Regions from separate parts of the Aliisedimentitalea scapharcae genome, predicted to be linked through region 2. Evidence: riboswitches for the same ligand, from Rfam matches in the RefSeq annotation. Region 2 holds a riboswitch; the other holds the start of a gene.
The links. Region 2 has a riboswitch for cobalamin ahead of QEZ52_RS04060 (hypothetical protein). Riboswitches for the same ligand answer to the same signal wherever they lie in the genome.

Region 1: it holds a riboswitch for cobalamin, as region 2 does, so the genes downstream of both, QEZ52_RS06955 (energy-coupling factor ABC transporter permease) here and QEZ52_RS04060 (hypothetical protein) in region 2, are expected to answer to the same signal.

The regions. Positions count from the first base shown of each region.
Region 1 covers NZ_CP123584.1:1,480,449-1,484,797, reverse strand. The annotation lists gene cobM (precorrin-4 C(11)-methyltransferase) at 1-284, shown strand, start outside; gene QEZ52_RS06965 (cobyrinate a,c-diamide synthase) at 284-1,591, shown strand; gene cobA (uroporphyrinogen-III C-methyltransferase) at 1,594-2,319, shown strand; cobalamin riboswitch at 2,350-2,571, shown strand; gene QEZ52_RS06955 (energy-coupling factor ABC transporter permease) at 2,628-3,305, shown strand; gene cobF (precorrin-6A synthase (deacetylating)) at 3,392-4,144, shown strand; gene QEZ52_RS06945 (glutamine amidotransferase) at 4,207-4,349, shown strand, end outside.
Region 2 covers NZ_CP123584.1:865,090-869,438, forward strand. The annotation lists gene QEZ52_RS04045 (TauD/TfdA dioxygenase family protein) at 1-242, opposite strand, end outside; gene QEZ52_RS04050 (DNA polymerase III subunit gamma/tau) at 351-2,132, opposite strand; gene QEZ52_RS04055 (protein-tyrosine phosphatase family protein) at 2,310-2,858, shown strand; gene QEZ52_RS04060 (hypothetical protein) at 2,865-3,269, opposite strand; cobalamin riboswitch at 3,372-3,588, opposite strand; gene QEZ52_RS04065 (TetR/AcrR family transcriptional regulator) at 3,607-4,188, opposite strand; gene QEZ52_RS04070 (alpha/beta fold hydrolase) at 4,269-4,349, shown strand, end outside.

The DNA.
Region 1 (4,349 bases), 620 kb from region 2:
ATGTGCTGGACGATGTGGTCGACCGGCTGACCCCCCATTATGGTGCCGATTGCCCGGTGGCGGTGATCTGGCGGGCAACCTGGCCGGACCAGCGGGTGGTCAAGGCGACACTGGACACGTTGATCGAGGCCACCGATGGTGAACGCGGCCGCACTGCGCTGATCTTGGTCGGCCGCGCCATCGGAGCTGAGGAGTTCGACGAAAGTTGCCTGTATGCTGGCGATTATGACCGCCGCTATCGCCCCGTCGGCACCAATCCACGGTTCCCGGAAGGAGTAGAATAATGCCAGCAGGTCTGATGATTTCAGCGCCTGCATCGGGCACCGGCAAGACCACGGTCATGCTGGGTCTGTTGCGCGCTTTGGCCGACGACGGGCTGGCCGTTCAACCGTTCAAAAGCGGCCCGGACTATATCGACCCGGCGTTTCATCTGGCTGCCGCCGGACGGGCGTCGTTCAATCTGGATACCTGGGCGATGGCACCGGACCTGTTGAACGCAATTTCGGCGCAAGCTGAGGGCGCAGAAATCTGCATCGGCGAAGGGTCCATGGGTCTGTATGACGGGGTCGCCACGCGGGGCCAGACTGCGTTCGGCACCAGTGCGGAAACCGCCAAGCGCATGGGGTGGCCCGTTATTCTGGTGGTCGATGTCGGCGGACAGGCCCAATCGGCCGCCGCTACAGCGTTGGGTTTCAAAAATTACGACCCGGAATTGCCCTTTGCAGGGGTGATCCTGAACCGCGTCGCCAGCCCCCGGCACGAACGCCTGACCCGTTTGGGAATGGAGCGCGCCGGCATCAAGGTTCTGGGATCTCTGCCCCGGCGCGGTGATCTGACCCTGCCCGAGCGGCATCTGGGGCTGATTCAGGCCGTTGAACATCCCGATCTGGACGCCGCGATTGCAGGCTACGCCACTTTCCTGCGGGACAACGTCGATCTCGACGCGATCAAGGCCGCCGCCATGGCTGGGCCGGTCGAGCCCGCAACAAACGGTCTGCCAAAGCCCCCTGCCCAGCGCATTGCATTGGCACGGGATGCGGCGTTTTCCTTTACCTATCCGCACCTTCTGAAAGGCTGGCGTGATGCGGGGGCAGAAATCCTGCCGTTTTCACCGCTGGCCAATGAGGCCCCGGCGACCGATGCGGATCTGGTCTGGTTGCCCGGCGGATACCCCGAATTGCACGGCGGCACCTTGGCCGCAGCTGCGAATTTCCGTGCTGGTCTGTGCAAACATGCGCAGACCAAACCGGTGCATGGCGAATGCGGTGGATACATGGCCTTGGGCGAGGCGCTGATCGACAAACAGGGTGTGCGCCATCAGATGGCCGGTCTGCTGGGCCTGGTCACATCCTATGAAAAACGCAAGTTCCATCTGGGGTATCGCCGGGCGGTTCTGGGTGCAGGAATGCCTGGGTTTGACGCAGGTCGCGCCCTGCGTGGGCATGAATTCCACTATTCCACAATCCTGGACGAACCCGACGCCCCGCTGGCACAGGTATTTGACGCCGATGGCAACCCGGTGCCAGAAACCGGGTCGATCAAAGGCAATGTCACGGGCACTTTCTTTCACCTCATCACTGGAGAAGCGTGACGATGAGCGGCTTTGTCAGTTTTGTCTCCTCCGGGCCGGGCGATCCCGACCTGTTGACCGTCAAGGCGGTCAAATCTCTGCAACAGGCCGATGCGGTTCTGTTTGACGACCTGAGTTCCGGCCCGATCCTGAGCCATGCGCGCGAGGACGCCGATCTGGTCGGCGTTGGCAAACGCGCGGGCCGCCCGTCCCCCAAGCAGGACCACGTCAGCCAGCTTTTGGTGGACTATGCGTCCACCGGCGCGCGGGTTGTGCGGTTGAAATCCGGGGATTGCGGAATTTTCGGACGGCTCGAAGAAGAGTTGACCGCCCTGCGCGCAGCCGGGATCGAATACGAAATCATCCCCGGTGTCACAGCCGCGTCGGCCGCAGCAGCGGCGGCGGGCATCCCGCTGACCCGTCGGTTGACGGCACGGCGCCTGCAATATGTCACCGGCCACGATGTTACTGGCGAATTGCCCGAAAAACTGAACTGGGCGGCGCTGGCCGATGGCGAAGCAACAACCGTGGTCTATATGGGCAAACGCACCTTTGCCGCCCTTGCCGAACAGCTGCTGGAGCGTGGGTTGTCCGCCGACACTGCCTGTTTGTTGGCCACCGGTGTTTCGACGCCGGACCAGGCCCTGTCGCATCACACATTGGGTGATCTGCCCGCTCATTTGGCGCAGCTGGATACCAAGGCGCCGGTTTTGATCCTGTATGGAGCCTTGGCTGTTGCGGACGCGTAAGTGACGCTTGACAGACTGCGATTCCTTATGAAAACAAAGGCCATTGACGGTTCCCAGCGGTCCAAGACCAAGGGATTAAAAGGGAACACGGTGTGGTGTAGCCAAAAGGCGCCAAATCCGTGACTGCCCCCGCAACTGTGAGCGGAGAGTGTGCCCCGCCAAAGACCACTGATCGCCCCAAAGGGCGTCGGGAAGGTCGGGGCAAACTATGACCCGCGAGTCAGGAGACCTGCCGTCAGCGGTCCGGGATGGTCCCGGTCTGGTCCTGAACTTTTCGGCCGTCGGGTGAGACGGCAGGGAGACACATTATGCATATCGAACCAGGCATCGTAAACGGTGCCAAAATCACGCTGTCCTACGCAACTGCAGCCGGTGCCGCCACCTATATGGTCAAGGAAGCCGCGTCTGCCTTTGGCGTATCCGGTGCCATATCTCTGGCGGTGCGCTCGGTCATGGCGACCGCTGCGGCCTTCACCTTCTTTCAGGTGCTGCCACATTTCCCCGTCGGCGTGTCCGAGGTCCACTTTATCCTCGGGTCGACCTTGTTCCTGATCCTGGGCGCAGCCCCTGCTGCGGTGGGTCTGGCGATGGCGCTGCTGTTGCAGGGCATGTTCTTTGCGCCTACCGACCTGCCCCAGTATTTCATCAACGTCACCACCCTGTTGGTGCCGCTGTTCGCGCTGAAAGCCGTGGCAAACCGCATGATCGCGCCCGGTACAGCCTATGTTGATCTGAAATACACACAGGCCCTGGCGCTGAGCACCGCCTATCAGGGCGGCGTTGTGGCCTGGGTTGGTTTCTGGGCCTTTTACGGTCAGGGCTTTGGCGCGGAAACCATGACATCAGTGCTGACCTTTGGTGGGGCCTATATGTTGGTCGTTTTGATTGAACCCGTCGCCGATCTGGCCGTGCTGGCCGCGGCCAAGACCATGCGTGGCCTGAATGGATCCGGTCTGGTGACGCCGCGCCTCTATAACGCGGCGTAATTCAGCTTGCACACACACGGACGCGGCCCCATTACGGGGCCGTGTTTGTTTTTGGCACATGATTGTTTTGGCAAGGGCTCTGACAGATGATCGAACTCACCCTGATCGGAATCGGCACCGGCAACCCCCAGCATCTGACGTTGCAGGCGGTGGACGCGCTGAACGCGCAGGATCTGATCCTGATCCCCAACAAGGGCGCGGGCAAGGATGATCTGGCTGGTTTGCGGCGTCAGATCTGTGACCGGGCGATCCGGGGCGCTGGTCCGCAGATCATCGAATTCGACCTGCCCATCCGAAACGAGGCCACCACCGATTATCGCCGGCGGGTCGATGATTGGCATGATGCCATTGCCGAAATCTGGTGGCAGAACATCACCGCCAACCTGCCGGATACCGGTGGCAAGGTGGGGTTTCTGGTCTGGGGCGACCCGTCGCTCTATGACAGCACCATGCGAATCGCCGACCGGTTGCTGACCCGGGCCGCGTTCACCATATCGGTCATCCCCGGCATCACGTCGATCCAGGCGCTGACCGCCGGGCACGCGATCCCGCTGAACGAAATCAATGGACCTGTTGTGATCACCACAGGCCGTCAATTGCGCGATCACGGCTGGCCTGAGGGGGCAGATACCGTTGTGGTGATGCTGGACGGGACCTGTTCCTTCCAGACCCTTGATCAGGACGGCGTTCAGATCTGGTGGTCAGGTTTTGCCGGAATGCCCGAAGAGATCACCCTGTCTGGCCCCTTGTCCGAGGTCTGTCAGACGATCATCGACACCCGCGCACAGGCGCGCGCCGATCACGGCTGGATCATGGATATCTATCTGCTGCGCCGGTGAAATGTCGCGGGGGCCCTGCGCACCCTTGTGCATGAATACCCGGTTGGCCTAAACCAACGGCCATGAAGCCATTTCTGATCCTGCAATTGCGCCCCGAAACCGACGCCGCCGATGCGGAGTTTGCCTCTATCCTGAACCGATCCGGCCTGACGGCTGAACGCTGTCACCGGGTGCGATTGGATTGCGAAGAGTTGCCCGCTGGGCT
Region 2 (4,349 bases):
GCCGAGACCTCAAAAGCCACATCTGTACCCAAGGCCATCGACTCGCGGTTTTCCAGCGGGCCAAACAGGTGCCCCAACCGCGTGTGTTCCGCGTCTGACAGATCCTGCCCACGAAACAGCAGGGCCGAATGGGTTTCGAAGGCCTGGCGAATTTCTGGAAACAGGTGGTCGGCGGTAACGTCTGATAGATTGACGTCATGAAAAACCAACCCGAAACGGGGATGAAGCGGCGTGGTGTGCATGATTCTGAACCCTGTCTTTTCGAGAACTATTCGCCAGGACGTTGATTCGACCAAGCCCAAATTCGAGGCAAGGCCAGAATGGGCTGATCCAGAGGCGCGCGGGCGTGATTACCCGTCCTCGAAGGGGTCCCATTCGTCTTCGACTTCGGGCAGGGCTTCGGCTTCGACTTCAGCCAGAATGTCCTGTGCGGATCGAATTTCCTTGATCCGGGCCTTGGGGAAGTTGACCAGAACGGCCTGCACTAGCGGGTGTTCTTCAGCTTCTGCGCGCAATGCGTTTTCGGCGGCGTCTTCGCGTTCGCGAATGGTGTCACCACCGCCCTGATTGACCACGATGACAGCCCAGCGGTTTCCAGTCCATCGTTGCAACTGTGCCCCGAGCCTTTGTGACAGATCAGCAGGGGCATCTTCGGTAGGTTGAAATTCTACGCGGCCGGGCTGGTACGAGGCCAAACGCACATAGCTTTCGACTTGGGCCAGCAATACGCCATCTCGATGTTTGCGGATCAATTCGATGACATGTTCGAAGGTGGGATAGCGGGCCAGAGCCAAGGCCGGATCGCCCGCCAATTCCGCCATGGGTGCGCCCGATCCGGAAGCACCAGGTGTAACACTGCTTGCGGCGGGTCCGCCGGCCGGCAGGTTGCCCATAGCAGACTGGGAGGAATATCCGCCATTGCCCCCAGGTGCAGCCATGCCGCCACCTGGATTCGGGGGGGGCGGAGGCGTGTCCTGCAGTCGGCGGATCAGCTCTTCGGGGCTGGGCAGGTCGGCCACATGGGTCAGGCGGATCACTGCCATTTCAGCTGCCATCATGGCGTTAGGCGCAGCGGCGACTTCCTCTAGGGCCTTGAGCAGCATCTGCCACATCCGTGTAAGAACCCGCATGGGCAGAGCTTCGGCCATCTGGCCGCCCCGGGCGCGTTCGTCGGGAGAGATCGTGGGATCTTCGGCGGCATCTGGGGTGATTTTGACCACAGACACCCAATGGGTGATTTCGGCCAGATCCCGCAGCACTGCCAACGGGTCGGCCCCTTCGGCGTATTGCGACCCCAGTTCAGTAAGCGCCCCGGCAGCATCGCCGCGTAGGATCATATCCATCAGGTCCAACACCCGGCCCCGGTCGGCCAGCCCCAGCATGGCCCGGACCTGATCGGCAGAGGTTTCGCCAGCTCCATGTGAAATGGCCTGATCCAGAAGCGATGTCGCGTCTCGGGCCGAACCTTCGGCGGCCCGCGTGATCAACGCCAACGCATCTTCTGCGATCTCGGCGTTTTCTGCGGCGGCTATCTTGCGCATCAGGGCGATCATGTCTTCGGGTTCGATGCGACGCAGGTCGAACCGCTGACACCGCGAGAGCACCGTGACGGGGACTTTGCGGATTTCGGTGGTGGCAAAGATGAACTTCACATGCGCAGGGGGCTCTTCCAGCGTCTTGAGCAGCGCGTTGAACGCACTGGTCGACAGCATGTGAACTTCGTCGATAATATAGATTTTGTAGCGAGCCGAGGCCGCGCGATACCGCACCGAGTCGATGATCTCACGGATGTCGCCCACACCGGTGCGGCTGGCAGCGTCCATTTCCATGACGTCGACATGGCGTCCTTCCATGATCGCCGTGCAATGTTCGCATTGTCCGCAGGGTTCGGTTGTCGGGCCGCCGGTCCCATCGGGACCGATACAGTTCATTCCCTTGGCGATGATCCGTGCTGTCGTGGTTTTGCCGGTGCCCCGGATCCCGGTCATGATGAATGCCTGGGCAATCCGGTCCGCAGCAAAGGCATTCTTGAGTGTGCGCACCATCGCGCTTTGTCCGACCAGGTCGGCAAAGGTTTCAGGGCGGTATTTGCGGGCCAGCACTTGGTACTGGCTGGCGGTGTGATCAGTCATGCAATGCTCGCGCCGGGATTCGTGAGGTCAGGGTCGCCGCTCAGGGTACGGCGGTAGGCCCGTGACGTCCACCGGTCATAGGGGCCAAATGCCCGGTCTGCCGATTTCTCTTTGGGATCTCGCAAAGCTGCTGCACTATTGGCTCCCAAGGAGGCGATAGCAGGCTTGAGGCGACACATGCAGGCACAGGACAGTCAAGACGGTTCCCCGGATGCTGGCCACACAGGGCTGGTCATCCATGCGATTTCGGTCGCAGATGGGATTCTTGCGATCACCCAGCTGCCAGGGGCTTCGGGGTGTTACCAGACCGATATGAACCATATTCGTGAATGGAGACCGGGCCTGGTGATTTCAATGACCACTTATACGGAAATGGAGGCGGTCGGGGCGTCGGCCCTGGGGCAGGACGTGCAGCGTGCAGCCAGCCGCTGGGCGCATCTTCCGGTCGAAGATTTCGGTGCGCCGGGCCCCGGTTTTCTGGCCCGCTGGCCCGAGATCAGCCATATGGCCCGCAAGGCGCTGGTCGGTGGGGGGCGCGTGCTGGTGCATTGCAAGGGTGGGTGTGGCCGGTCCGGCATGGTTGCGCTGCGGTTGATGATTGAATCGGGAGAGGTCCCGGCCCATGCACTGGCCCGGCTGCGCGCAGTGCGCCCGTGTGCGGTGGAAACCACCGAGCAAATGAATTGGGCGTATGGGGAGCGCAGGTTGCCCCACGCTCCGACCTGACAGGCGTCAGGGAACCGCCACCGAGAGAGCGGGCGTTGCGGGTTGAGCCGGTCGGGTTCGCGCCTGAAGCATGGCGCAGGGTGTATGCGCCGCACCGGGGGAGGCCATCGCACCGGTCATGTCAAACAATGCATCGGCAATGCGATCAAGCGTGGCGTTCGCGGTATCGCCCGAGACCCCGCAAAACAACCGGATCTGGTCCTGTGTCGCCACAAAACGCGCCGTACAGACACGATCGCAGCCCTGGACATCCGCAGATCCGTCGATTTCAAAATCAGGCGATGTGGCTGCTCCGGCGCGATGTACCGCCTGGGTCAGTCGTTTGACGATCCGCGCAGCTGCCGGACAAGGGCGTCCGGTGTGCTGGCACAAGGTTGCAGCATAAGAATACGTTTTGTCAGTCCAGATCATAGCGCCCTCCGCGCAGTTGAACGGGTGGACCTGACAGGTGTTGCGATGTGGTATTGGCGCGTTGTGCCATCATCGAACCCTGCCCAGACACCCCGTCCAGGTACAAGTTTCAGTTCCGATGGCAGGTCTCCTGACTTGCGGGTCAAAACTTCCCCGATCCTTCCCACGCCGGATCTGGCGCAGTGGTGATCATTCGGGGTCGCTCGCCGCCTACAGTTGCGGGGGCAGTCGTGGACTGGGCCCTTTTCGGGGCCGCACCACATTCCCTTTTCATCCCGGCCACGTGAGCAACGCGGGAACCATCGGGTTCATCGCTAATGCCTGCGACCCCGCAGCGTCAAGCGGATTCGAAGTGGCACATCTGGTCTGGGAGGCGGCGCAGGATATCCGAATCGCGTTGGACCCGTGCCAATTGCCAGCCACCCTGCATCAGCAAATACAGGTTCTCGGCTGATCGGTGCGCCTGTTCGGGGGATTGTCCCAGACGCAGGGCGTGTTGTTCGACCTCGGTAATCCAGCCCTGAAACAGATGTGCTGCGTGGGTGTGAAAATCTTCGTTTTCCGGCCCTTCGAACAGGGTTGCAGAGACCGGGCAACCGCTCCACTTTCCGGCGCTATCAAACAATTTGGCGAGCTTGTGACACAGAGTCGTGGCCCCCGCTGCAAATGTATCCGCAGGGTCAAAACTGCTGGCGATCAACCGCAACATCTGGTCGGATGCCCAGGTGGCCGATGCCAACGCTAAGTCGGCCTTGCCGTTGGGAAAGTGGTGATACAGCGATCCTTTGGGTGCCTTTGCTTCGACCAGCAATTCATTCAATCCAACGCCATGATAGCCCCTGTTGCGGAACAGATTGGCCGCAGCTCGGATCAGGCGATCCTTGGTCGATAGCGGTTTTGGCGGCGTAACGTCAGTCATGGTGCCAGCTTGACAGAACTGGACCGATTGGTCCAGAGAGTGAATAGACCAAACGGTCTAGTTCGAAAGCGGGGTGGAAGATGCGAGATTTGCAACCTGATGTCACGGAACAAGATGTCAGTTTTGATGCCGGTTCAAAACGCCTGCACGGCACCTTGTTC